DNA from 3 places in the Ornithinibacillus proteolyticus genome. Region 3 is predicted to be linked to each of the others. Evidence: riboswitches for the same ligand, from Rfam matches in the RefSeq annotation. Region 3 holds a riboswitch; each other region holds the start of a gene.
The links. A riboswitch is a leader RNA that binds a small molecule or an ion and turns the genes downstream of it on or off. The one in region 3 is predicted to bind cobalamin.
Positions count from the first base shown of each region.

Region 1: another riboswitch for cobalamin. It lies ahead of AAIB49_RS01945 (DUF4430 domain-containing protein); the one in region 3 lies ahead of AAIB49_RS09450 (ribonucleoside-diphosphate reductase subunit alpha).
Region 2: another riboswitch for cobalamin. It lies ahead of AAIB49_RS04415 (acyl-CoA thioesterase); the one in region 3 lies ahead of AAIB49_RS09450 (ribonucleoside-diphosphate reductase subunit alpha).

Region 1 covers NZ_JBCPXV010000002.1:93,944-102,039, reverse strand. The annotation lists gene AAIB49_RS01985 (Glu/Leu/Phe/Val family dehydrogenase) at 1-658, opposite strand, end outside; gene AAIB49_RS01980 (genetic competence negative regulator) at 813-1,391, opposite strand; gene AAIB49_RS01975 (hypothetical protein) at 1,554-1,862, opposite strand; gene AAIB49_RS01970 (CPBP family intramembrane glutamic endopeptidase) at 1,864-2,439, opposite strand; gene AAIB49_RS01965 (RecQ family ATP-dependent DNA helicase) at 2,441-3,970, opposite strand; gene AAIB49_RS01960 (YpbB family protein) at 3,963-5,030, opposite strand; gene AAIB49_RS01955 (ferredoxin) at 5,156-5,410, shown strand; gene AAIB49_RS01950 (ECF transporter S component) at 5,434-5,952, opposite strand; gene AAIB49_RS01945 (DUF4430 domain-containing protein) at 5,949-6,389, opposite strand; cobalamin riboswitch at 6,549-6,732, opposite strand; gene AAIB49_RS01940 (ATP-binding protein) at 6,778-8,096, opposite strand, start outside.
Region 2 covers NZ_JBCPXV010000005.1:94,993-103,088, forward strand. The annotation lists gene cysK (cysteine synthase A) at 1-507, shown strand, start outside; gene pepV (dipeptidase PepV) at 636-2,045, opposite strand; cobalamin riboswitch at 2,259-2,433, shown strand; gene AAIB49_RS04415 (acyl-CoA thioesterase) at 2,614-3,072, shown strand; gene AAIB49_RS04420 (FecCD family ABC transporter permease) at 3,117-4,127, opposite strand; gene AAIB49_RS04425 (FecCD family ABC transporter permease) at 4,124-5,104, opposite strand; gene AAIB49_RS04430 (iron-hydroxamate ABC transporter substrate-binding protein) at 5,279-6,205, opposite strand; gene AAIB49_RS04435 (ABC transporter ATP-binding protein) at 6,210-7,001, opposite strand; gene AAIB49_RS04440 (NAD(P)/FAD-dependent oxidoreductase) at 7,231-8,096, shown strand, end outside.
Region 3 covers NZ_JBCPXV010000016.1:27,201-35,296, reverse strand. The annotation lists gene AAIB49_RS09475 (NAD-dependent deacylase) at 233-952, opposite strand; gene AAIB49_RS09470 (response regulator transcription factor) at 1,092-1,763, shown strand; gene AAIB49_RS09465 (sensor histidine kinase) at 1,765-2,775, shown strand; gene AAIB49_RS09460 (ABC transporter ATP-binding protein) at 2,887-3,654, shown strand; gene AAIB49_RS09455 (FtsX-like permease family protein) at 3,647-5,611, shown strand; cobalamin riboswitch at 5,772-5,957, shown strand; gene AAIB49_RS09450 (ribonucleoside-diphosphate reductase subunit alpha) at 6,088-8,096, shown strand, end outside.

The sequences.
Region 1 (8,096 bases), on a different contig from region 3:
CAATATTGCGTTTCTTCGCTGCTTCATTAATACAGATTGTCACACCTTTTGCCGTAGCAGATTCTCTACCATGTGAACCGCCTAGAACAATTGGTTTTCCTGTAATAAACCCAGGGCTATTAAACTCATCAATTCTACTATATTCATCCATCATCCATGCCATGATTTGGGAATTAGTAAACACATCTGGAGCAGGAATATCTTTTGTAGGGCCAACGATTTGGCTGACCGCTCTTACATATCCACGACTCAACGCTTCTAACTCGCGGAATGACATTTCTCGAGGGTCACAAATAATACCGCCTTTACCACCACCATACGGTAAATCAACAATACCTGCTTTTAAACTCATCCATATTGATAATGCTTTCACTTCTCTTTCTGTTACGTTAGGATGGAATCTAATTCCTCCCTTTGTAGGTCCTACCGCATCATTATGTTGTGCACGATAACCAGTGAAGATTTTAGTTGAGCCATCATCCATACGAACAGGAATTCTAACTGTCATCATACGAAGTGGTTCTTTTAACAACTCATAAACTTCATCAGGGTAACCCAGTTTCTCCAGTGCATTTTTTACAACAGTTTGTGTTGAGTTCAGTACATCCAATTGCTTATTATTCTCTTTGGTAGAATCTGCTGCTTTTTCGGCTACCATGAATTTACCTCCTAAGGAACATATAAATATTAATAATAGCTATTCTCAGAGATTAGTATACACGTTAGTCACAAATATGCAATATAAAACCCCTCTTTTTCTCTTAAATTTCAATAAAAATGTAAACGTTTTCTTTTATATACTATTATACAATTTAAGTAAAGGTCTGCACAATCGTTTCTATAGCGTTGGAAGGGATAATAACCTTTCCATATTCTTTAAGCCTATAGGAAGTAACGATACTTGGATTAGAGAACTCTGACATTAGTGCAATAACATTTTCTTTATTATTACCACCTAGTTCGTTTCGTTTTAATAGCATATAATACCGATTTTCCATAAAAAACACTTGCCCTCCACTGACTGATAAGGAATGTAAATAGGAGGAAACCTGTATAATATTCTCGAAATCATCAAAGGAAAAAATTAATTCTTTGCTCTCGTCAAGTGTCACTTTCATTTCAATGAAATCCTCATCCCAATCTATATTATCGCGATTTTGCGTAACAATAACATGCATTCCCTGTGCCTGCATGATATACACTTGCACATATAACTTTCCTTCAAGCTCAAAACCAAGTTCTGAACTTGCTTCATACATCACATCTGTAAAGAGGTTCTGGATGCTTGTGGCATCTTGAAATAACTCCTCTTTGTTAAATCCCCGTTCTACCAAGTCATCAAACGTTAAAAATATTGTAAATTGACTGCTGGACACCCTTTCGATACGCACATAGCATCCTCCTCAAATGAACAAAATATCCCGCTTCTAAAACAAATGACCTTCATTCGGTCAAAAACGGCTAGATTCTTTTTATTATTATATGCTGTTAAACAAATTGTTGAACGATATACAAGTTAACTTTTAACTTCGGGCGATATGATCAAAAAGGCTTTAAAAAAATTCCAATCCATCCCCTAGAATAAACAGGATTACCAAAACCGCTAAAAGTAAAACAACTATTGCTAATCTAATAAATGGTTTTGTTATTTTGAAATGGGTTCTTTTTTTCTTAACTCCGTGAACTTCTTTTCTAGGGGGAAGATTTAATACACTCATATCATGAAAACTATCAGCGTCAAAATTAGACTGATTATTCTCAGGTTGTGCTAGATCTCCTTCTATCTGCTGTTGGTTTACTTCATTCAATATAGATCTTAATTCTTCTGCTTGATCATGATGATCTTTTTTCTTCGTTTCCACACTAATCCCCCCAAATTTTATAACGGATGATTAATCCCAATAAAAAATCAATGACAAAATGCGTTGTTATCGATACCAATAAATTATTCGTAACCTCATACATATATCCAATGAATAAGCTTATCATTAAGACTGATAAGAGTAGTACCGGCTTCCTCAAGTATCGAACGTGTACTAACGCAAAAATAATACTTGCCGTCAAATATCCAAAAGTCGTTTGAATAACCCCGCGGAATAGCATTTCCTCGGAAACAGCAATAAGTAGTGTTAGAACAAATATCCTAGGAATAGAGAGGTTGGTAAAGATTCGTTTATTAATTCCGCCATCATCATAATAATTACTAGGCAGGGTGGATATTAAAACAAGATCTATAAGTACAATAATAATTCCCGGCATAATGCCGAAATAAACCATTTCATTCATGTTGAAATGGAATAAGCTTATCCAATCAGCTAAACTATCAAATAAGAAAAAGCTTAGCACAATGGAAATGAATAAAAATAACACTTGAGAATATACTACCGCTCTTCTTAATTGTTCATTTGTCAGTTGATCAGCCAGCTCAGCTTGTCTCATTTTATTCTCCTAGTAGTATACGTTTTAATTTCTTTTCCCATGATGAAATAGAAGGTTTATTTATTGTTTGCACAGGGGTGAAGCTTTGAATATTCATTCCACAATAACTACAACAAAACGTTTCAGGCTTTGTATAGCCATCCTGAAATTTTGCGTACAAATTTTTTCTAAGACATTCATTAGATTGAATCCAATTTAACATATCATATAATTTAGATTGTTTTAGTATAAATCGTTCGTCACGTATTTTTTTTACGTGTTGAAATGCTTCATCGATTTTACTTTGCTCATATTTTAAACCATTTTCTATGAACATGCCATTTTTTTCTAATTGGGAGGAAATAAACCGCCATTGAACCTCACTAATCTCCATCAAAGACTGCATTTCTTCTAATTCTTTTGGTAGGGACAGGTTCTCTTCGCGGTAAGATTTTATAATTCGGTATACCCGCATTAAGTCTTCATCTGAAGGTAATTCACTGTCTATCATTTGTTTAGGAAGAAATACATCCTGCCTACTATATAAAAGTACACTAATACTCTGCTCCCCATCTCTCCCAGCTCTACCAATCTCCTGAATATAAGATTCTATTTGACCAGGAAAATGATAATGAAAGACAAAGCGAATATTATTTTTATTTATCCCCATGCCAAATGCGCTTGTACAACAAATAATATCAATTTGATCGTTCATGAACTGTTGCTGTATCGCAATACGGTCCATTTGTTCCATACCACCATGATAAAAAGCCACTCGATGATTGGGAAGCTTTTCAGAAAGTAGAAGCGAAACACTTTCTGCTGCAGTCTTACTAGAAAAATATATAAGAGAAGGAACCTTTTTCTCCTTTAGCAGCAGGGTAATCACTTCAATCTTCTCTTCATTGTTTTGCACTTCCATAATAGAGAGTGCAATATTCGTTCTGTCCATCGGAAAAATATGCTTAACCATAGCAGGGCGATCTAATGAAGAAATAATATCTGCTTGAACCTCCCTTGTTGCTGTGGCACTTAATGCAAGGACTGGTGGTTCTCCTAAAACATGCAGAACTTGTCTTAATTTTTGATAATCCGGTCTAAATTCATGACCCCATTGGGAAATACAATGGGCTTCATCTACAACAAATAATGAGATAGTAAGTTTTTTCAAATAGAATTGTAGTTCTTTTTGCTGCAAAATTTCAGGAGAGACATAGATTAATTTGTATTGATTTAGATTTCGATATAATCTCTTCCTTTTTTCATAATCTAAAAAGCTATTAATTGCGATGGCATCTTTAAAATTTGTTGCTTTCAATTCTTTTACTTGATCCATCATCAATGAAATAAGTGGTGAAACGACAAGTGTAACACCTTCAAGAAGACGGGCTGGTAACTGGTAGCAAATGGATTTCCCCGTACCAGTTGGCAATATCCCTAATACATCATTTCCTTTCATGACATCTTCCACTATTTCCTTTTGGCCTGTTCTGAAGGCAGAGTAACCAAAGTACTGTTCTAGCTCTTTTTCTAATGACAATGTGTTAGACATGGAAATCTTCCTCCGCTAAAAGTTCCTTCAACCTAGTTAGGACTAGTCTAATTTGAAAATAATCAATGGAAGGACTACAATTTTCTTTAATGATCTTTAGCTTAAGTGTTTGATTGTTTTTTACTGCTTGCACAATTTGTGCTTGCTCCTCCTGTGAAACAAACGATTGAATGTCAAAATCTGGGTCATACAAAGCAATCTCAACAATATGATCATAAATAGTACTTAGCTTTAGATCTCTTTTTTTGGCGATGTCTTCCAGGCTAAGGTTATTCATATATAATTGATAGGTAAGATTCGCGGTATTCGTAATGAATTTATTCTCGTTTGGCTTATCAATTAATTGCAATAAAATAGGATAATTCTCTTGATTTCTATCCATAACCGTAAGGAATTTATGTGTTATTGCAATTAATATAATATTCATATCGTCATGAGAAAATTGGTATTTTGCCGCTAATTGATCGATACTCATCCCATAGTGCTGATATCCACTTAATCGGTCCACAAATATTACTGCTTCTTTATTCGATAGTTGGCTTAAAACGTGATGTAGCTCATGATACAACTTCTCCGCCACCCGCTCTTTACCGTTGTGATGATAGAATTGTTTTACCCAATATGTAACACTGGGATTATCTATTATTGGGATAAACGAATAATGATTAGCTTGTAGATTAGAGTACGTTTGAACTAATAAATAGAGTCTTTCTAAGAAGGAAATATCCTTCCCAGAAAGCATCAGCCCATTTAAATTGGTATATACAGATGAATCATAATACTCATGCAAGAGCTCTTTAGCAGCCGATGAAATCCTATAATAGTCATCTGGACCTTGCTCAATGATCCATCCTTTCTTCTTCATTTCACGAATAATGTGTATAAAATGCTGACGTGACAATGATGCATATATCCCATAATATTTTTCCAATTGAAAAATTCTGGCATCATGAACAGATTGTATCGATTTTTTTCCCGTTATGAGATGATATATTCCAAATATGGATCGATTGGTTCTAATACGATCGATACAATCTAATAAAATTCCTTCAACATACATATTTTTTTAACTCCTCATTGGACTTAGTTCTATCATATCATTTATCGTTTAGTTGAATAATACTAATTTACATTTTAAAATAGAAAAAGTACTAGATATAATTGTATCGTGAGGGGTAACCATTGATGAGAGCTAAATATACCATAGTGGATAAAGAAACGTGTATTGCCTGCGGTTCCTGCGGGGTGGCTTGTCCATTACTTTTTGATTATGATGATGAAGGTCTAGCCTTTGTTACAATAGATGACAATACGGGAAACAAGGAAATACCTGAGGAATTAGAAGACGATGTATTGGATGCTTATGAAGGTTGTCCAAGTGACTCCATTAAAATAGCAGAACATCCTTTCCATAACGATCCACTTCGATATGAGAGATAATAGACGAACACCAACAAAGTAGGTTAGTTGGTGTTCAAATGTTTTTGTATATAGTTTTGGAAAATAAATGACACCGTCGGATAGAGTAGTAGCATGATGACAGCATTACCAATTGCATGATACGTATCGAACGGTAAACCAGCTATATAATAAGCCCAAAATCCATGTCCAGTAATTTGGTAGTTGGTCAACGAAACAATGAATCCGTATAAGTATCCACTAAATACAGCCAATATTAGGATGAGATAGAAAGGAATATGTTTCATTGATTTACCTAAGATACCGCTCATAACCCCAATAAGTCCCCAGGATATGATTTGCCAAATCGTCCATAATCCAGTCCCAAGAACCATATTCGATAAAAAGGTAATTAAAAACGCCAATATAATACCAGCAACTGGCCCTAAAAAAATGCCACTTATAATAATAACTGAAGTTACGGGTTGAACATTTGGGATAGAACTTAACATAATTCGTCCAACTACAGCTAATGCTGCAAGAAAAGCTAACAGCGTTAATTTATAAATATTCAACGATCTCATTCCCAAGATTGATAATCGAAATTAACTACGTCCCCATCTTTCAGTTCCACTTCCCCTGCTCCTACCAGTGAACTTTCACCATTGATAGAAAACATCCAGGACATTGAATTTTCTTCATCATAATCTAGCCCCTCAAGAGAGGTAATAAAGCCGTCTTTATCTTCAGCGTTAAAATTTTCCTTCATCACGTCTAATAGAATATCGCCTTCGTTGATTTCTACTTCTTTTTCTTCTAAAATCTCAGCTTCTTTATCCTTAGAAAGTACAATTTTAACAGTTGCTTCCTCTTGTTGTTCACTTGTTTCAGTAGTATTAGCTTGGTTTTCGTTTGGCGTTTGATTTTGAGTTGCATTATTAGAAGACTCATCATTGCCACAAGCTGCAAGAACTACTAATGCTACAAGTACTGTAAACAGTTTTAATAATAGTGATTTCATATTTTCCCCTCCACTTTAGTAATTTTAAAAATCAGGTGAATAAAAAAAGAGCTAACCCCGTAACTAGTTAACTCCTGTGACAGTCTATCGACCATAAAAAAGCATAAAAATACTGTTTTTATGTACTAGATTGTCTCAATTGTCCTATCCTCGGGATCATTGATACAGTTGATAATGGCAGGTCTACTGGCTTGTGACTACTTACCTACTTTAAGCCCTTCCCATAGAATAATCTACAGTGGTCATTGCTTATTTCGTCATCACTTACAGTTGCGAGGACAGCTCTAGCTTTTCACTAGATTCCCTTTTAAGTAACACATACACCAATATCAAATTCTTGTATTCAATTCTACTACATATAGTACCATACAAAAGATAAATTACAAGATTAAATATCTTCTTCCTTGGGAATCATGAAGTTAAATGTTGTTCCGATATCTAATTTACTTTTCACCGTAATGGTACCTTTATGTGATTTGACGATATTTTTGGCAATAGATAACCCTAGCCCGGTACCTTTAACATGCTTATTCCGAGTTCTCGATTTATCAGCCTTATAGAATCGTTCAAACACAAATGGCAAATCTTCTTCCGGTATTCCACTACCACTGTCTTCAACAGACACCGATAATCCATTATCATCATTTGTGACCGAAACCTTCACAAAGCCACCTTCACTCGTATGGCGAATCGCATTATCAATCAAATTTGTAAATACTTGTTCAATACGATCCGGATCAAAATAAGCCTGAGCTTCTTGTATATCTTTCGCTAAACTCATTTCAATTTGATTCTCGGCAGCAATTCCTTGGAACTTACGGAATATCCGTTCAATATAAGGAGTGATATCCACCTTTTCCTTTTTCAAGGTTAAATGTCCTGCTTCCATACTAGCCATATCCAGTAATTCATTTACGAGACGACTCAAGCGTAAGGATTCTTCATAGATAATTTGTGCGAGTTCATTTTTCTCTTCTTTCGTCTCGGCAATATCATCGACTATTGCTTCACTATATCCTTGCAACATCGAAATAGGGGTTCGCAATTCATGGGATACATTCGCAATAAAGTCTTTACGCAATTTATCTAGCCTACGTTCCTCAGTCATATCGCGAATTACAGCTACTGCACCACGTATATAAGCTTGATCATATAAAGGTGTCATGATCATTACCCAGGTTCGGCCTTGTAATGTGATTTCTTCTATTACTTCCTTTTCCCCTTCAATGACTTGCTGTAACGTATCCAGCAATTCTTTTGGAAGCTTACGTGATTCGGTATCACTTTGTAGATTTTTTTCGAAATACCAGTCTTCTATAAACCGTTCCGCAGGCTGATTGGTAGCAATAATTTCCCCGCTACGGCTTAATGTAATCACACCATCTGCCATCGAATTAACAATACTAGATAATTGTTCTTTCTCCTGTCTTAACGCATTAATATGAAATTTTAACTGTCTTCCCATATGATTAAATGCCATCGCCAGTTCCCCAATTTCATCATGCGTCAAGATGGGAACCTTTGTATTAAATTCTCCTCTTGTTAAATCAAAGGCTGCCTCTCTCATTTTAATCAATGGTGATGTAATACGTGTTGATAAGAAAAAGGCAAATATCGTTGTAAGAATAATCGCGACAGCAGCAGCACCTAATATGATTTTGGTTGTTTCTGCTTTGGTACGGTCGACAATAGCTAATGATTGATATA
Region 2 (8,096 bases), on a different contig from region 3:
GGTAGCTTCATACCACAGCAATTTGAAAACGAGGCAAATCCTAGTATTCATCGAACCACTACTGCATTAGAACTATTAGAGCAAATGGATCATTGCTTAGATGGATTTGTGTGTACTGCTGGTACGGGTGGAACGGTAACTGGAACTGGTGAAGTGTTAAAAGAGAACCTTCCCCACATACATATTGCCGTAGTAGAGCCTAAAGGATCCCCAGTGCTATCCGGTGGTCTGCCTGGAAAGCATAAGCTTGTTGGAACAAGTCCTGGATTTATTCCAACTATATTGAATACAGCCATCTATGATGAAATTATTCAAATTGAGGATAAAGAAGCAATTCGTATGCTTCGTCAATTAGCTCAATTAGAAGGAATCTTTATCGGTCCTTCAGGCGCTGCAGCTGTTTACGCGGCAATTCAAGTTGGGAAAAAGTTAGGAAAAGGAAAACGTGTAGTATGTATAGCACCAGATACAGGTGAACGTTATTTAAGCATGGGATTGTTTGAATAAGGAAAAAGGTTTGCATAAAAAGATAACCGAATGATCATACAAATTCCTCTCTGGAATTGTGTAATCATTCGGTTTAACACTACCTTCTCTTTGTTTTGCCTTTCACTCTTGATGCTTCCTCTATTTTATTACTTTGCTAATTCATAAATTGCTTGGGCATAAATCGCCGTTGCCAGTAATAAATCATCGACAATAGCATATTCATCTTTTTGATGCATGACATCTTCTCGTCCAGGGAATAAGGCTCCAAAAGCAACCCCATGGTCTAATGCGCGCGCATAGGTTCCTCCACCAATTGCTAATAAGTCGGCCTTCTCACCTGTCTGTTCTTCATACACCTTTTGCAATGTTTTAATTAAAGGGTCATCCTTTTTCACATAAGTTGGCTTCGAATCCGAGAAGTTTTCTAATTGTAAGCCTTTTGAATGTAAGGTTGCTTCAATTTTCTTTCTTCCTTCTTCAATATCAAATGTGACAGGATAACGCATATTTAACCCAATGCGGCCCCCAGCTTCCCTACTATAGCTCATCACACCTACATTAATTGTTAAATCACCAGAGTCTTCGTCTTCATACTCAATTCCGAAAACTTCTCCACGTGATTTATTGTGGAACGCTGATACAGTTGACATGTACTTTTGTCCCTCTTCATCTAATTCAAGCTTTTGTAAGTATTGTGCTAATAATATTCCGGCATTTTTGCCATGACGTGGTTCAGCACCATGTGCACTTTTGCCAATTAAACGAAAGAACAACTCACCATTTTCGGTAGTAGCTTCTCCTTCGAGCTTTATCTCTTTCAAATACTCAAGATAATCTTCTATTAGTTTAGTAGGTGCCTCCTGTACTTTAATCGTTGCTTGCGCAAAATCTGGTACCATATTGTATCTGCGACCGGATTGGAAGGATACTAGTTGATAGCTTGCAGATGGTTCTTGCTTAGGAATGGGTTGGACAATATCATAATCCGCGATTCCTTTTTCTGCAAAAATAATAGGGAAATCCGCATCTGGTACAAATCCTGTTGTAGGCATTTCCTCTTGTGTAAAATAATGATCGACACAACGCCAGTTACTTTCCTCATCTGTCCCGATAATTAGGCGAACTCGCTTACGTAAAGGTAGCCCTAGTTCTTTTATTATTTTCATTCCATAATATGCTGCCATAGTCGGACCCTTATCATCACTAGATCCGCGAGCATAGATTTTACCATCCTTTACAATGCCACTATAAGGATCAACACTCCAGCCATCCCCTTCTGGAACGACATCGACATGCCCTAATACCCCAATTAATTCTTTCCCTTGCCCCATTTCAACATGACCTGCAAGGTTATCAACATTTTTACTCGAAAATCCGTTTTCCTCACCTAAATCTAACACATATTGTAGGGCATCTTTAATGCCTTGTCCTAATGGAGCATCCTCAGAAGTATTTTCTTCATCTAGGACACTTTTAATTTGAAGTAGTCCTTGTAGATCTTTAATAAATTCGTCTTTTCTCTTTAAAACTTCCTCCATCCAATTGATGGTAGCCATATGTATTTCACTCCTTCCACTTATTTCAAACAAACGTTTGATTCACTCAGTATTCTAACAACATCTTTATTTTACTCCTTTACCAGAATTTAGCATAATAGTTCACATTACTTATCATTCCATTCCCATGTACTAACATTCGTTAAAACAATTGGCATAATCAACAAACTATATTAAATTTATAATATGGTCTGTTGCCATACAACTACATATAGGTATACCAGTAGAATTGGTGTCTTAATAGACTTAATAGGGAATCTGGTGAAAATCCAGAACTGTCCCCGCAACTGTAAATGCTGACGAAATAAGAATACCACTGTCTAAGACGGGAAGGCTTAAAGTAGGGTGAAGCATAAGTCAGGAGACCTGCCAGTTCTATGATGTATGATCTTCTTCGGGAATTGAGAAGGTTGGATATGAGGGTATAATGAACAGCTATAGACCAGTCGTGTGGTCTATCCTTTACACCTGCATCAAATTCCATCTTCTTTAATAAGGATGGATTTTTTTAATTCCATCACTTTTTGAAGAGACCTATAATACAAAAAAAGAAGAAAGAGGGAGTGTAATGGAAAAGCTATCTACAAATGTTTCACGTACTATTCTAACCAAATTGGTGTTACCACCTGACACTAATCACTTAGGTACCATTTTTGGCGGAAAGGTTTTATCTTATATTGATGAAATTGCTGCGATTGCTGCTATGAAACACAGTGGGAAGGTAGTCGTTACAGCATCCATTGATAGGGTGAATTTTCTATCATCAGCAAGAGTTGGCGATATTTTAACTTTAGAGGGGTTTGTCATTTCTACGGGGAGAACTTCCATGGAGGTTTATGTGAAGGTTGAATGTGAACAGTTTAAAACAAGGGAAAAAAGTCTAACCACTACCTCCTTTATTACGATGGTAGCGATTGATGAACATGGTAAGCCAGTACCTGTTCCAGGGGTGATTCCAGAAACAGAGCATGAGCTTGAGTTATTTCAAGAGGCACAGAAGAAAAGGGCAAAGTTAGCCAAACAATAAGGGGAGATATATTCTCCCCCATATGCTAAAATGAAGCCCCATTACTAGATTCGTTTCATTAACAAATAAATAAAATAGGGTGCGCCGATTATTGCTGTCATGACTCCAGCTGGGATCGCTTCATCTGGTAACAAATTTTGTCCAATCACATCTGCCAGCAATAATAGAAATCCACCTAAAAGTGTTGCAATTGGGATGAACAATTGATTTCTTGGTCCTACTAATGCTTTAGCCATATGTGGGGCCATCAGCCCGATGAAAGCAATTCCTCCCGTTACCGCTACGGCTGCTGCAGCCAAAGCCGTTGCTGTTATCAATAAAGAAAATCGTTCTTTCTCAATCGATATGCCAAGCCCTGTAGCAACAGGCATATCCATGGAAAGAATGTTTAACCGATTTGCCTTATAGATAGCATAAGGAATAAGTAGGATTAACCAAGGAAGTAATGCTATAATAAAAGGCCAATCTGTCCCCCATATATTGCCTGCAATCCACTTTGAAATAAAATCTACCTTTTCCCGCTCTTCGGAAGAAATAACCACAATCATAACACCTGAAAGTGCCATCGCGAATCCAACCCCAATTAATACTAATCGGATTGGATGGAATCCACTATTTCTCTTATAAGATAAAAGGTAAATGATTACCGCTGTAACAAATGCACCAATAAAAGCAAGAACTGGTAATAAATATACAAAGTTTCCTGCATCTATTGGAAAATATAAAAAGAAAATAGCAATTACTACACCTGCACCTGCATTTATTCCAATTATGCCTGGGTCTGCTAGGTCATTTCTAGTAATACCTTGTAAAATAGAGCCTGACACCGCTAATGCCGCACCTGCCAGAATAGTAATTAAAATCCTTGGCAACCTTACCTCGAATAGAACAAAGTGTTCCTTAAAACTTCCTTCACCAAATAATGTTGGAAGAATTCTATCAAAGGAGACAGAGGAATATCCTATTCCCATGGATATTATCGCAGTAATGATAATCAGAACAAGCAATGAGAAGAATATGATTCGCTGTTTTACTACTAGTTCTGGACGGATCATGAGAATACCTTGCCCCCTCTATGTATCACGATTAGGAAAAATGGTAACCCCAATATAGCGACAATCGCAGCAACCGGTGTTTCATAAGGGGCATTTATCGTTCTCCCAGCTAAATCAGCTAGCATCATAAAAGTAGCCCCTACTATAGCAGAAAAAGGAATAATAACACGATAATCTGTCCCTACTATTGCACGCACCATATGGGGAATCATTAATCCAATAAAGACCATATTACCAACAAGTGCTACCGCTGCACCTGTTAAAAGGATGATTACAACGAATAAGACAGCCTTAATTTGCCTCGTTTTCTGACCCAGCCCTACCGCAACATTTTCATGTAAACTTAGGATAGTTAGCTGACGTGAGAATAGGATAGCAACAATAATTCCTATAACAATAACAGGTATAATAACCAATAGTTGCTTCCAAGTTGTCCCTATCAACCCACCAGAAGTCCACATCGATACATCTTTAGCTATTTTAAAATAAATACCAATAGCATCCGAAATCGCAGTTAATAACGCTGTCACCGCAGCACCTGCTAGTACAATTCGAAACGGTGAGAATCCACCTTTTTTCATGAGTCCAATGCCAAAGACGAGTAGAGCACCAATAGCAGCTCCTATGAAACAAGCAAGCATAATCGAGAAATAATTAGCAGAAGGAATAGACGCTATGGTGATGGCTAATGCCAAATTCGCTCCAGCTGTTAGTCCCAGCAATCCAGGATCTGCTAAAGGATTCCTTGTTAATCCCTGCATAATCGCACCAGCTACCGATAAAGAAGCGCCAACAAACATCGCCGCTACTACCCTTGGGATTCTAAGCTCTCGAATAATGGTTATCTGATCTGTTTGATCGCTTGAAGTTAAGGCTAGCCACACACTTTGAAAATCAATGTCTGCGGCACCAAATAATAAAGATGCCGCAAACCCAATGACAGCTATTGTGATCGTGATGAAAAATTTATATATCATGAATTGTTTACTCATCTTAACCCCGAACTTTCTTCCTTAAGACTTATTAGAAAAACGCGCATGTGCTCGTCCTTTAACGAATGTGTTCGTTTTTCTTATGCTGACGGGAATAACGGTTATACTTTCCGATTTCCGAAAAAGAGACTCCATAGCGAATCCCTTCTCTATTCTTGTTTAATTTTCCTGAAATGCCTTGATAAATGTTTCTAATTGAAGCTCTAATGTAAGTGGATCATTAAAGTAAAATTCGTTCGCATTTACTTCAATTACATTTCCATTTTTCACTGCTGGAATAGATTGATAGGTTTCTGTCTCTAAATACGCATTCTCTTGGTCAGAGAAACTACTAACTACCACATAGTCACCGATAAACTCTGGTAGCACTTCTGGAGAAATTGCATGGTAACCCGCTTTTAATGCAGTTTCTCTTACCTTATCTGGCATTTTTAACTTCATCTCTTGATAAAGAATTTCCGTTCCACGTCCCCAATTATCGCCATATACATATATTTGTTTATCATATCCTTCAATTACCGAAACGGTTAATTCCTCACCCAAACGAGAACGTATATCCTCTCCAGCTGCTACCGCACGATTTTGGAAGTCTTGAACCCATTCTGTCGCTTCTTTTTCCTTGTTTAATAATTTACCAATTTCAATATGTTGTGTAAGATAATCTACCTTACCATACGTGAAGAGTACAGTAGGGGCAATCTCACTTAATTTATCCACATTTTTCGTATTGGAAAGACCGATAATTAAGTCTGGCTCTAATTCAATTATTTTTTCTAAATCTTCATCTGATACTTGTTCTACATCCTTTAACCCCTCTTCAAAACGAGGATTTAGCTTACTCCAAGCATCGACACCTACTAAATTAACATCCAAAGCCATCACATTTCCTGCAAAGGACGAAAGAACAATGACACGCTGTGGGTCTTTAGGCACCTCAATCGGACCATTTTCAGATTCATAGATGATTGTATCTTCCTGCTTCGAGTCACTCTTATCTGACTGCTGACTTTCATTAGCCGTTTCCTTGTCACATGCACTAAGAACTAGTAGTACGATAAGGACAATGAATAGGATTATCTTTTTCATAACATTACGCTCCCTTAATTAAATTATAGGTAATACAAATCGGTTTATTGGTTCTCGGGTCTTTTTCAACCACCGCATCTATCTGAAAAACTTCCTTCAGTACTTCATGATTAATCACTTCTTCACTAGAACCAGAACGAACAATTTTGCCGTCTTTTAACGCAATAATATAATCAGCAAATCGTGCAGCTTGATTTAAATCATGCAGCACCATTACAATTGTCCTTCCCTCCTCCTTATTCAATTGTTGTAAAAGTTCCAACACCTCTAATTGATGTGCCATGTCTAGATAGGTAGTCGGTTCGTCTAAGAAGATAATCTCTGTTTCCTGCGCGAGCGCCATAGCAATCCAAACCCGTTGCCGTTGTCCTCCTGATAACGAATCCACGGATTCATACTTAAATTCGGCTGTCCCTGTTTTCTCCAAGGCCCGGTCAATAGCATCCAAATCGGATTGATTTAATCTACCAAATCCCTTTTGATAAGGAAACCGTCCATAAGATACTAGCTCTCCAACCGTTAAACCTACCGGAATTTCATTAGTTTGTGGAAGAATGGCCATTTTTCTTGCTAGTAATCTCGTATTCTCTATTAAAATGCTTTTGCCATCTAACATAATTGCTCCGGATTGATGAGAAATGATACGTGTTAGCGCTTTTAATAATGTCGACTTCCCACAACCATTTGATCCGATAATAGTTGTTATCTTCTTATCGGGAATTGCAAGTGATAGGTCATCTATAATGATTCGTTCCCCATACCCTAGACGCACACGGTCCGTATGTAATCTATGCATAATTACCTCCCATAATAGAAAAACTTCCACTTTAACCAATAGTAGCTTTTCTTTGCAGGCTGGAAAGATTATTGTATTCCTTCTGCAGAAAAATCGAAAAAAGTGTTGATAATGATTCTCATTTTCGTTTACAATCAATAATATAATGAAAATGATTCTCATTGTCAATTGAAGATTTAAAAAAGTTTGTTATGGTGATAAACCAATGATGATAATCGAGGAGCGGTAGATCATGTCTAATGACATATTTGATGTAACAATAGTTGGCGGGGGCCCTGCAGGACTCTTTGCTGCATTTTATAGTGGAATACGAAATATGAAAACAAAGATTATCGATTTCCAACCACATTTAGGTGGAAAAGTACATATTTATCCAGAAAAAATGATATGGGATGTCGGGGGGCTAACACCTGTTACAGGTGCGAAATTGATCGATCAAATCGTGGAGCAGGGTTTAACCTTCAATCCAACAGTCGTATTAAATGCGAAAGTAGAATCTATTCAAAAACTTGACGACGGACAGTTCCTACTAACGGAGTCATCTGGGAAAGAGCATTTGTCTCAAACCGTTATCATTGCAACTGGAAGTGGTATTTTACGCCCACAAAAGATTAATATAAAAGGTGCCGAGCGCTTTGAGATTTCAAACCTTCACTATACGATAAAATCGTTAAGGAAGTTTAAGGACAAGACGGTTCTCATATCAGGTGGTGGTAATACAGCTATTGATTGGGCAAATGAATTAGAGCCAATCGCCAGAAAAGTATATCTTACCTATCGAAAAGATGAAGAGCATTTAAAGGGACATGAAGCACAAATTATACAATTATTAAATAGTTCCGCAGAATGTCTTTTCCATACATCGATAACTAATTTCTTAGCAAACAAGAACCAGGATAAAATTGAATATGTAGAACTACATAACGATAAAACGAGTGAAGCTATTCAACTGGAGGTAGACCATGTCTTGATTAACCATGGATTTGATCAAGATATATCCCTTATAAAAAATAGTCCACTGGATATTAATTTAATTGATGACTTTTACATCGAGGGCACTTCGATGAGCGAAACATCGATCCCTGGCCTTTTTGC
Region 3 (8,096 bases):
AGCAAGGAAGAAACTCGCGCGAGCAAGGGAGAAAAACGCGCGAGTCAGTGGAAAAATCGCGCGACAGGAGGAATCTCGCGCGAATTTAGGTAAGTCCCGCGCGAATTTGGAGGAATCCCGCGCGAATCAGGAAGAGTATCGCGCGAATCGGGAGGAATCCCGCGCGAATTTAGGGGAATCCCGCGCGAACCAGGAGCCCCCCGCGCGAATCAAATCCCCACACCCCTCCTACTTACAACCGCTCTTCCACCTCAACTAAAAATTCCCGAATACTCTTATCCCGGACAATATAATCAGCATAATGATCCATTGGTGTTGGCTCACGATTTACAATAACTAGCTTTGCACCGTGCTCTTTTGCAAGCATGGGGAACATATTAGCAGGGCTCACCGTCAATGAGGAGCCTAAGACAATAAATAAATCGGCTTTACTTGTTTCTATCTCCGCCTTGTAGAAAACATCCTCTGGAAGCATTTCACCAAAAAGGACAATTCCCGGTCGAACGGGACCATTACAGTACGCACAATGATGCTCCCCATTGATATACCGCTCTCTGACCTGCTCTCGTTTACATTGATTACAGAAAAACTTCCGAAATGTTCCATGAAGCTCCATCACATTATGACTCCCAGCATCATGGTGAAAGCCATCGACATTCTGTGTGATGATGCCATTAACAAGTCCTTGCTGCTCCCAGCGGCCTAATATATGATGCCCTTCATGTGGCTTGTATTTTGTTATCTCTCGAAGGCGGAATTGGTAGAATTCCGTAAATTCCTGAAAGTTATGCACTAATGCTTGGACATTCGCTAGTTCATCTGGATTAAATTTGGACCATAATCCTCTATCCTTTGAGCGGAAATCAGGAAGTCCGCTTTCCGTGGACATGCCAGCACCAGTAAAAAAGAGTGTATAAGAAGCAGAGCGAATTAAATCAACTATGTTCTCCATCGGTTCACCATCCTCACCTATTTATTATTATTTTACTGAATAAACCTACCAACTTCCAATTCTATTGGGATAATCTGGGACTACGTTGTATACTTTTAATTAGTTTAGAAACGATGGAATAGGGGAGGGAAAATCTGTTATGTACAAAATTCTAATTGTAGAAGATGATATGACAATCGCTCGTTCAATGAAAAAGCATTTAACATCTTGGGGATACGAAGTAGAATATATAACCGACTTTCATGATGTTATGGCATCATTTGTTTCAATAGATCCGCAATTAATTTTACTAGATATTTCACTACCATCATTCAATGGCTTTCATTGGTGCAGTGAGATTCGTAAAGTATCCAAAGTACCAATCATTTTTATCTCTTCTGCATCTGACAATATGAATATTGTCATGGCTATGAATATGGGTGGGGATGATTTTATCTCCAAGCCATTTGACTTAAATGTCCTAACCTCCAAAGTACAAGCAATGTTGAGAAGAACGTATGATTTTACTGGGCAAACGAATTTGCTTCAGCATAAAGGTGCTATTGTGAATGTAAGTGATGGGACACTGACCTATGATAGTCAAAAGATAGATCTGACTAAAAACGAGTTAAAAATACTACAGTTTTTATTAGAGAGTAAGGGGAAAACCGTTTCTAGGGATGCCTTGATGACAAGACTTTGGGAGACAGATAGCTTTATCGATGATAATACACTTACCGTAAATGTTACGAGACTACGAAAGAAGTTAGAGCGTGTAGGTCTCATCGACTTTATCATAACAAAAAAAGGGATAGGATATTTGGTGGAATAAGATGAATCAATCTAAATTTAAATTGTTTCTTCAGTACATAAAGTATAGAAAGTTTTATATCGTCCTATTTTTACTCATTACCCTTATTTTCTTCTTTGTAAATTATTTATACAACCAATCTCTAGAACCGGTAATCTATTCTGCCGTACTTTGTTTCTATATCGGAATCGTTGTCTTGGTCATTGGTTTTGCCAAGTTTTATAAACATTATCACAAGCTTAAGGAACTGCATAACACTATCACGGTAAAATTGGAACAGCTACCAACACCTCAAGATACGTTGGAGGCAACATACCAGGAGATCATCCAACTTCTCTATCAAGAAAATATGGATAGTAAGCATAGAGCCGATAGTAGCCATACCGATTTAATTGAGTATTTTACCCAATGGACCCATCAAATTAAAACACCAATTGCGGCCATGCGGCTTATCTTACAGACAGAGGAAATGGAGCATCACCAAGAATTATCAATGGAGCTAGTTAAAATAGAACAATATGTGGAATTTGTATTACAATACCTCCGCTTGGATACGATGTCCTCTGATTTAGAGCTGAGAGAATATAGCTTGGATGATATCGTAAAGCAGGCGGTTCGGAAAAATGCAAAGCTGTTTATTCGAAAGAAGATTAGCTTACATTTCGATGAACTGAACTGTCACGTACTAACAGATGAAAAGTGGCTTCTCTTTGTCATTGAGCAAATTCTATCGAATGCCCTGAAGTATACGAAGGAAGGTTCTGTTTCCATTTATATGGATCCTAACGAGGAAAAAACGCTCGTAATACAAGATACTGGGATTGGGATTCGGGCAGAGGACCTACCGCGAGTGTTTGATAGAGGCTTTACCGGCTTCAATGGTAGGATGTTTAAGAAATCTACGGGACTTGGATTATATATGTGTAAGCAAATTACAAGCAAACTCTCCCACCAAATGAAAATGGAGTCAGAAATTGGACAAGGCACCAAAGTGTCCATCGATTTAAAAACCGCTAATATTGAAATCGAATAGTTACCTTACATTATCGTAAGGTTGCTACCAGAATTGTAAGCAAAAGCGATGTCTAACGCGGTTTGATGGTTGGTATACTGAGCATGAAATAAGACGTGGAGGTAATAAGAAATGACGATACTTGAAGTGAATAATGTAAAGAAAGTGTATACGACACGTTTCGGGGGTAATCATGTTCAGGCACTAACCGATGTATCCTTTTCCGTTGAGGAGGGGGAATATGTGGCAATTATGGGGGAGTCAGGATCAGGAAAAACGACCCTATTAAATATCCTGGCAGCTTTAGATAAGCCGACAAGTGGGAATGTGCTATTAGAAGGCAAAAGCATTCTTACTATCAAAGATAAACAACTATCCTCATTTAGACGAGGGAATCTTGGTTTTGTGTTTCAAGATTTTAATCTACTGGATACGTTCTCCATTCAAGATAATATATTCTTACCTTTAGTCTTGTCTGGTAAATCATATAAGGAGATGCGCAGTCGTATAACACCACTTGCTCAAAAGCTACGGATCACCAAAATATTAGAAAAGTATCCATATGAAGTGTCTGGAGGGCAAAAGCAACGAGCAGCAGTAGCCAGAGCTTTAATTACTAATCCAAAGCTGATCTTAGCTGATGAGCCAACAGGGGCACTCGATTCCCGTGCATCGGATGATTTACTAAAAATGTTTACAACTATCAATGATGAAGGGCAAACAGTGCTTATGGTAACCCATAGTACGAAAGCGGCAAGCCATGCAAAACGAGTTCTTTTTATAAAAGATGGTACCGTATTTCACCAAATTTATAAGGGCTCGTTAACGAACGAGGAAATGTATCAAAAAATATCAGATGCCCTCCATGTTATCGCAACAGGCGGTGTGGAATATGAGTAGATTTTTCTATCCAACGTTAGCATGGAATAATTTGAAAAAGAATAGAAAAACATATATTCCGTATATCCTAACCTGTATTGGCACGATTGCGATGTTTTACATGATGGTTTTTATTAGTGGGAACCAGGGGTTAGAAGAAATACCGGGAGTAGAGGTTCTCCAATTATTGCTCACTTTAGGTAGTTATATTATTGGCATATTCTCGGTGATTTTTCTATTTTATACAAACAGCTTTATAACAAAACAACGACAAAAAGAGTTTGGCCTCTATAATATTCTAGGGATGGAGAAAAAACATATTGCAAAAATGATTACTTGGGAGGCTTTCTATGTAGCTGTATTCAGTCTAGTAGTAGGTTTAATAACAGGAATTGTGGTCAGCAGATTAATGTTTTTATTACTTATGAAGCTATTAACCTTTGAAATACCGTTTTCCACAGTAATCTCTATGCAACCATTACTTATTACGGTCATTCTTTTTAGTGTGATATTTTTGCTAACCTTGTTAAACAACTTAAGGCATATTCACTTGTCTAAGCCAATTGAGCTACTTAAGGGAGGAGAAGTTGGCGAGAAAGAGCCAAAGACAAAGTGGTTAATCGTACTAATAGGCATTATCGCACTATCAACTGGATACTATATTGCTTTAGCGACCGAGTCACCTTTAGCTGCTCTTAACAAATTCTTTCTAGCTGTATTACTCGTTATTATTGCAACGTATGCTTTATTTACTGCAGGTACTATAGCATTATTCAAAATGCTTCGGAAGAACAAGTCGTTCTATTACAAGACAAACCACTTTATTAGTGTTTCTGGAATGATTTATCGAATGAAACAAAATGCGGTTGGACTGGCAAACATTTGCGTACTATCTACGATGGTTCTTGTTATGTTATCGTCAACGGTTTGCCTATATATCGGGATGGAGGAGTTAATTAAAAATCGTTATCCAAAAGAAATTGCCGTTACCGCGTATGATGTTCAACCAGAAGATTTAGCAGTAATGGAAGAACTCATTCAGGAAGGGGCAAATGATCTTGCACTAACAATTGAAAAACCACATTACTATTACTATAAGGAACTTCAAGTAATCAAAAATGGTAATGAATTCGTAAGTGGGGCTGGAATGGGTTACGGTGCTGACATAGGCATGATAGTCCTCATTCCCTTAAGTGAGTATAATCGGATGGAAAATCGTTCAGAGCAATTAGCTGAAGATGAAGTGCTTTTATACACCTTTAGAGGTGAAGAAATCCAAGATTCGATTACGATGTTTGACCAAACGTTTACCATAAAAGAGCAGTTACCTGATCTACAGGTAGATGGAATTGCTTCAGCCATGATTTTGGATAGCTTTAATTTCGTCATTGTTCCTGATGAAGAAACCATTCGTGAGCTCGATCCTACTGATGCTGAAGGCTACAACGTATACTATGGGTTCGATGTAGATGGCGACGTAGATAATGAAATTGCCTTACCAGGTCAATTGACTGAGAAATTAAAAGCTGCAAAAATGGTTGGGCACGCAGAAGGTGCCGAGGAAAGTAAAGAGATATTTTACTCACTATATGGGGGACTATTTTTCTTAGGGATATTCTTAGGTACCCTATTTATCATGGCGACGGTATTAATAATTTACTATAAGCAAATCTCGGAAGGATACCAGGATAAGAACCGTTTTGAAATCATGCAAAAAGTTGGCTTAAGCAAGGCTGAAATTAAGAAATCGATTCGCAGTCAAGTATTATTAGTGTTTTTCCTACCGTTATTTGCTGCAGTAGTCCATATTTTATTTGCTTTCAATGTCATTACGAAATTACTGGAAGCTCTAAATTTAACGAACGTGGGATTATTTGCTATGTGTACAGCTGGTGTTATTATTATTTTTGCTGTATTATATTTGCTTGTCTATCTGTTAACAGCGAGAGAATATTATCGCATTGTAAGTAAAAATTAAAAATTTTACATGCTGGATACCCTATGGATGAGAAGGTTCATAGGGTATTTTGGTTATATGAATTCTAGAAATCTAGCAAGAATAGGATTGCAAAAATTATTAAACTATGATAGGGTAATAATACAATATATTGTGATGATGATGTAAATTAATACCATATATAGTGTCGTAAGTAATGGTGACACACATGTCTTAATAGGGAATCTAGTGAAAGTCTAGAGCTGTCCCCGCAACTGTAAGTGCCGACGAACAAGATATCCACTATATCGATTCATGGAAAGATATGGGAAGGACTTTAGTAGAATGAAGCGCAAGCCAGGAGACCTGCCATTAACTTATAGTTTCATTTTTCTTCGGGTTGAAAGAGCATGAAACGATGGATTATATACATAGATTTTGTATGGATTCTGTCGTTTTTTCTATGCCGTTCATCCCTCGGGTGAGCGGTTTTTTATTTGATTTATAGGAGGATTATTATGATAACAGTAGAACCAAGTAGTAAAGTGAATCTAGAGCAAGTGATAGACTTTGCTACAAAACGCTTAAAAATCAACATATCTGAATTCGATGTAACCATTCCTGATGACTATTCAACTGATAAAGCGATAGATGTACTCATCAGAAGAGCGTTAGAAAATATTGATGAAGCCAATCCGGATTGGACTTTTGTAGCTAGTAGACTATACTTACAAAAACTATACTACCATGCAGCTAAAAACCGTCAATATAGTCCTTCCTTAAAATATGGAGATTTTTATCAACTCCTTGAACTACTGATACAAGAAGGAATCTATACACCGAGCTTACTGGAAAAGTATACAAAAGATGAAATTATTACATTAGCTGGGAATATGGATTACGAAAAAGACTTACAATTTACATATCTAGGTCTATATACACTTGCAAATCGTTACTTAGCAACAGATCATGATAAGAATACATATGAATTACCACAAGAGCGTTGGATGGTAATCGCGATGCATTTGATGCAGGATGAAGATAAAAGTAAACGTTTGGATCTTGTACTGGAAGCGTATTGGGCATTAAGTAATTTATATATGACAGTTGCTACGCCAACTCTTGCAAATGCTGGTAAAACACACGGGCAATTATCAAGCTGTTTTATTGATACGGTTGATGATAGTCTGCAATCGATTTATGACAGTAATACTGATATTGCCAAGCTTTCCAAAAATGGTGGCGGAATCGGTGTATATATGGGGAAAATTCGTGCTAGAGGAAGCTCTATTAAAGGGTTTAAAGGGATGTCTAGTGGTGTTGTACCATGGATAAAGCAATTAAATAATACCGCAGTGAGTGTGGATCAGCTTGGTACACGAAAAGGAGCTATCGCTGTCTATCTAGATGTTTGGCATATGGATATTGAGGCGTTCTTAGATCTTAAATTAAACAACGGGGACGACCGCATGCGGGCACATGATATTTTCACTGGTGTTTGTTTACCTGATTTATTCATGGAGCAGGTAGAAGCACGTGGTGACTGGTATTTATTTGATCCACACGAGGTTCGTGAGGTAATGGGATATTCCTTAGAAGATTTCTATGACGAAGAAAAAGGCAATGGTACATGGCGAACAAAATATGAAGAATGTGTTCAAAATGATCAGCTTACCAAAAAGAAAGTACCTGCAATCTCGATTATGAAACGAATTATGATGGTTCAGCTAGAATCAGGTACACCATTTATGTTTTACCGTGATGAAGTAAATCGTCAAAACAGCAATAATCATAATGGAATCATTTATTGTTCTAATTTATGTACGGAAATTACGCAAAACCAATCACCAACAGAATTTCTAGAAGAATTTACCGATGAGAATGGCTATTTAATCAAGCGTTATAGACCAGGTGACTTTGTTGTATGTAATTTAAGCTCAATCAACTTAGGGAAGGCTGTCCCGGATCAAATACTAGAGCGACTCATTAAAATTCAAGTACGGATGCTTGATAACGTTATTGACATTAATACATTGCCGCTTTTACAGACACAAGCAACCAATCAGAAATATCGTGCTATCGGTCTAGGGACTTTTGGTTGGCACCACCTATTAGCGAAAAAGCATATTGCCTGGGAATCCGAGGAAGCAGTACAGCTAGCTGATGAACTTTATGAACAAATTGCTTTCTTAACGATTAGAAGCAGTATGGAACTAAGTGAGGAAAAAGGAAGTTATCCTGCATATGCTGGTAGTAAATGGAGTACAGGGACTTATTTTGATGAAAAAGGCTATGTGAGCGAGGAATGGCAGGAATTAAAATCTTCTGTCATGAAAAATGGTATTCGTAATGGTTATCTCATGGCAGTCGCACCGAACTCTACGACCGCATTAATTGCTGGGTCTACAGCAAGTATCGACCCAATTTTCAAGCCATTTTATTATGAGGAGAAAAAGGACTTTAAAATACCGATGACGGCACCGGAATTAGATCATCGCACATATGATGTGTACCGTCGTTCCGCTTA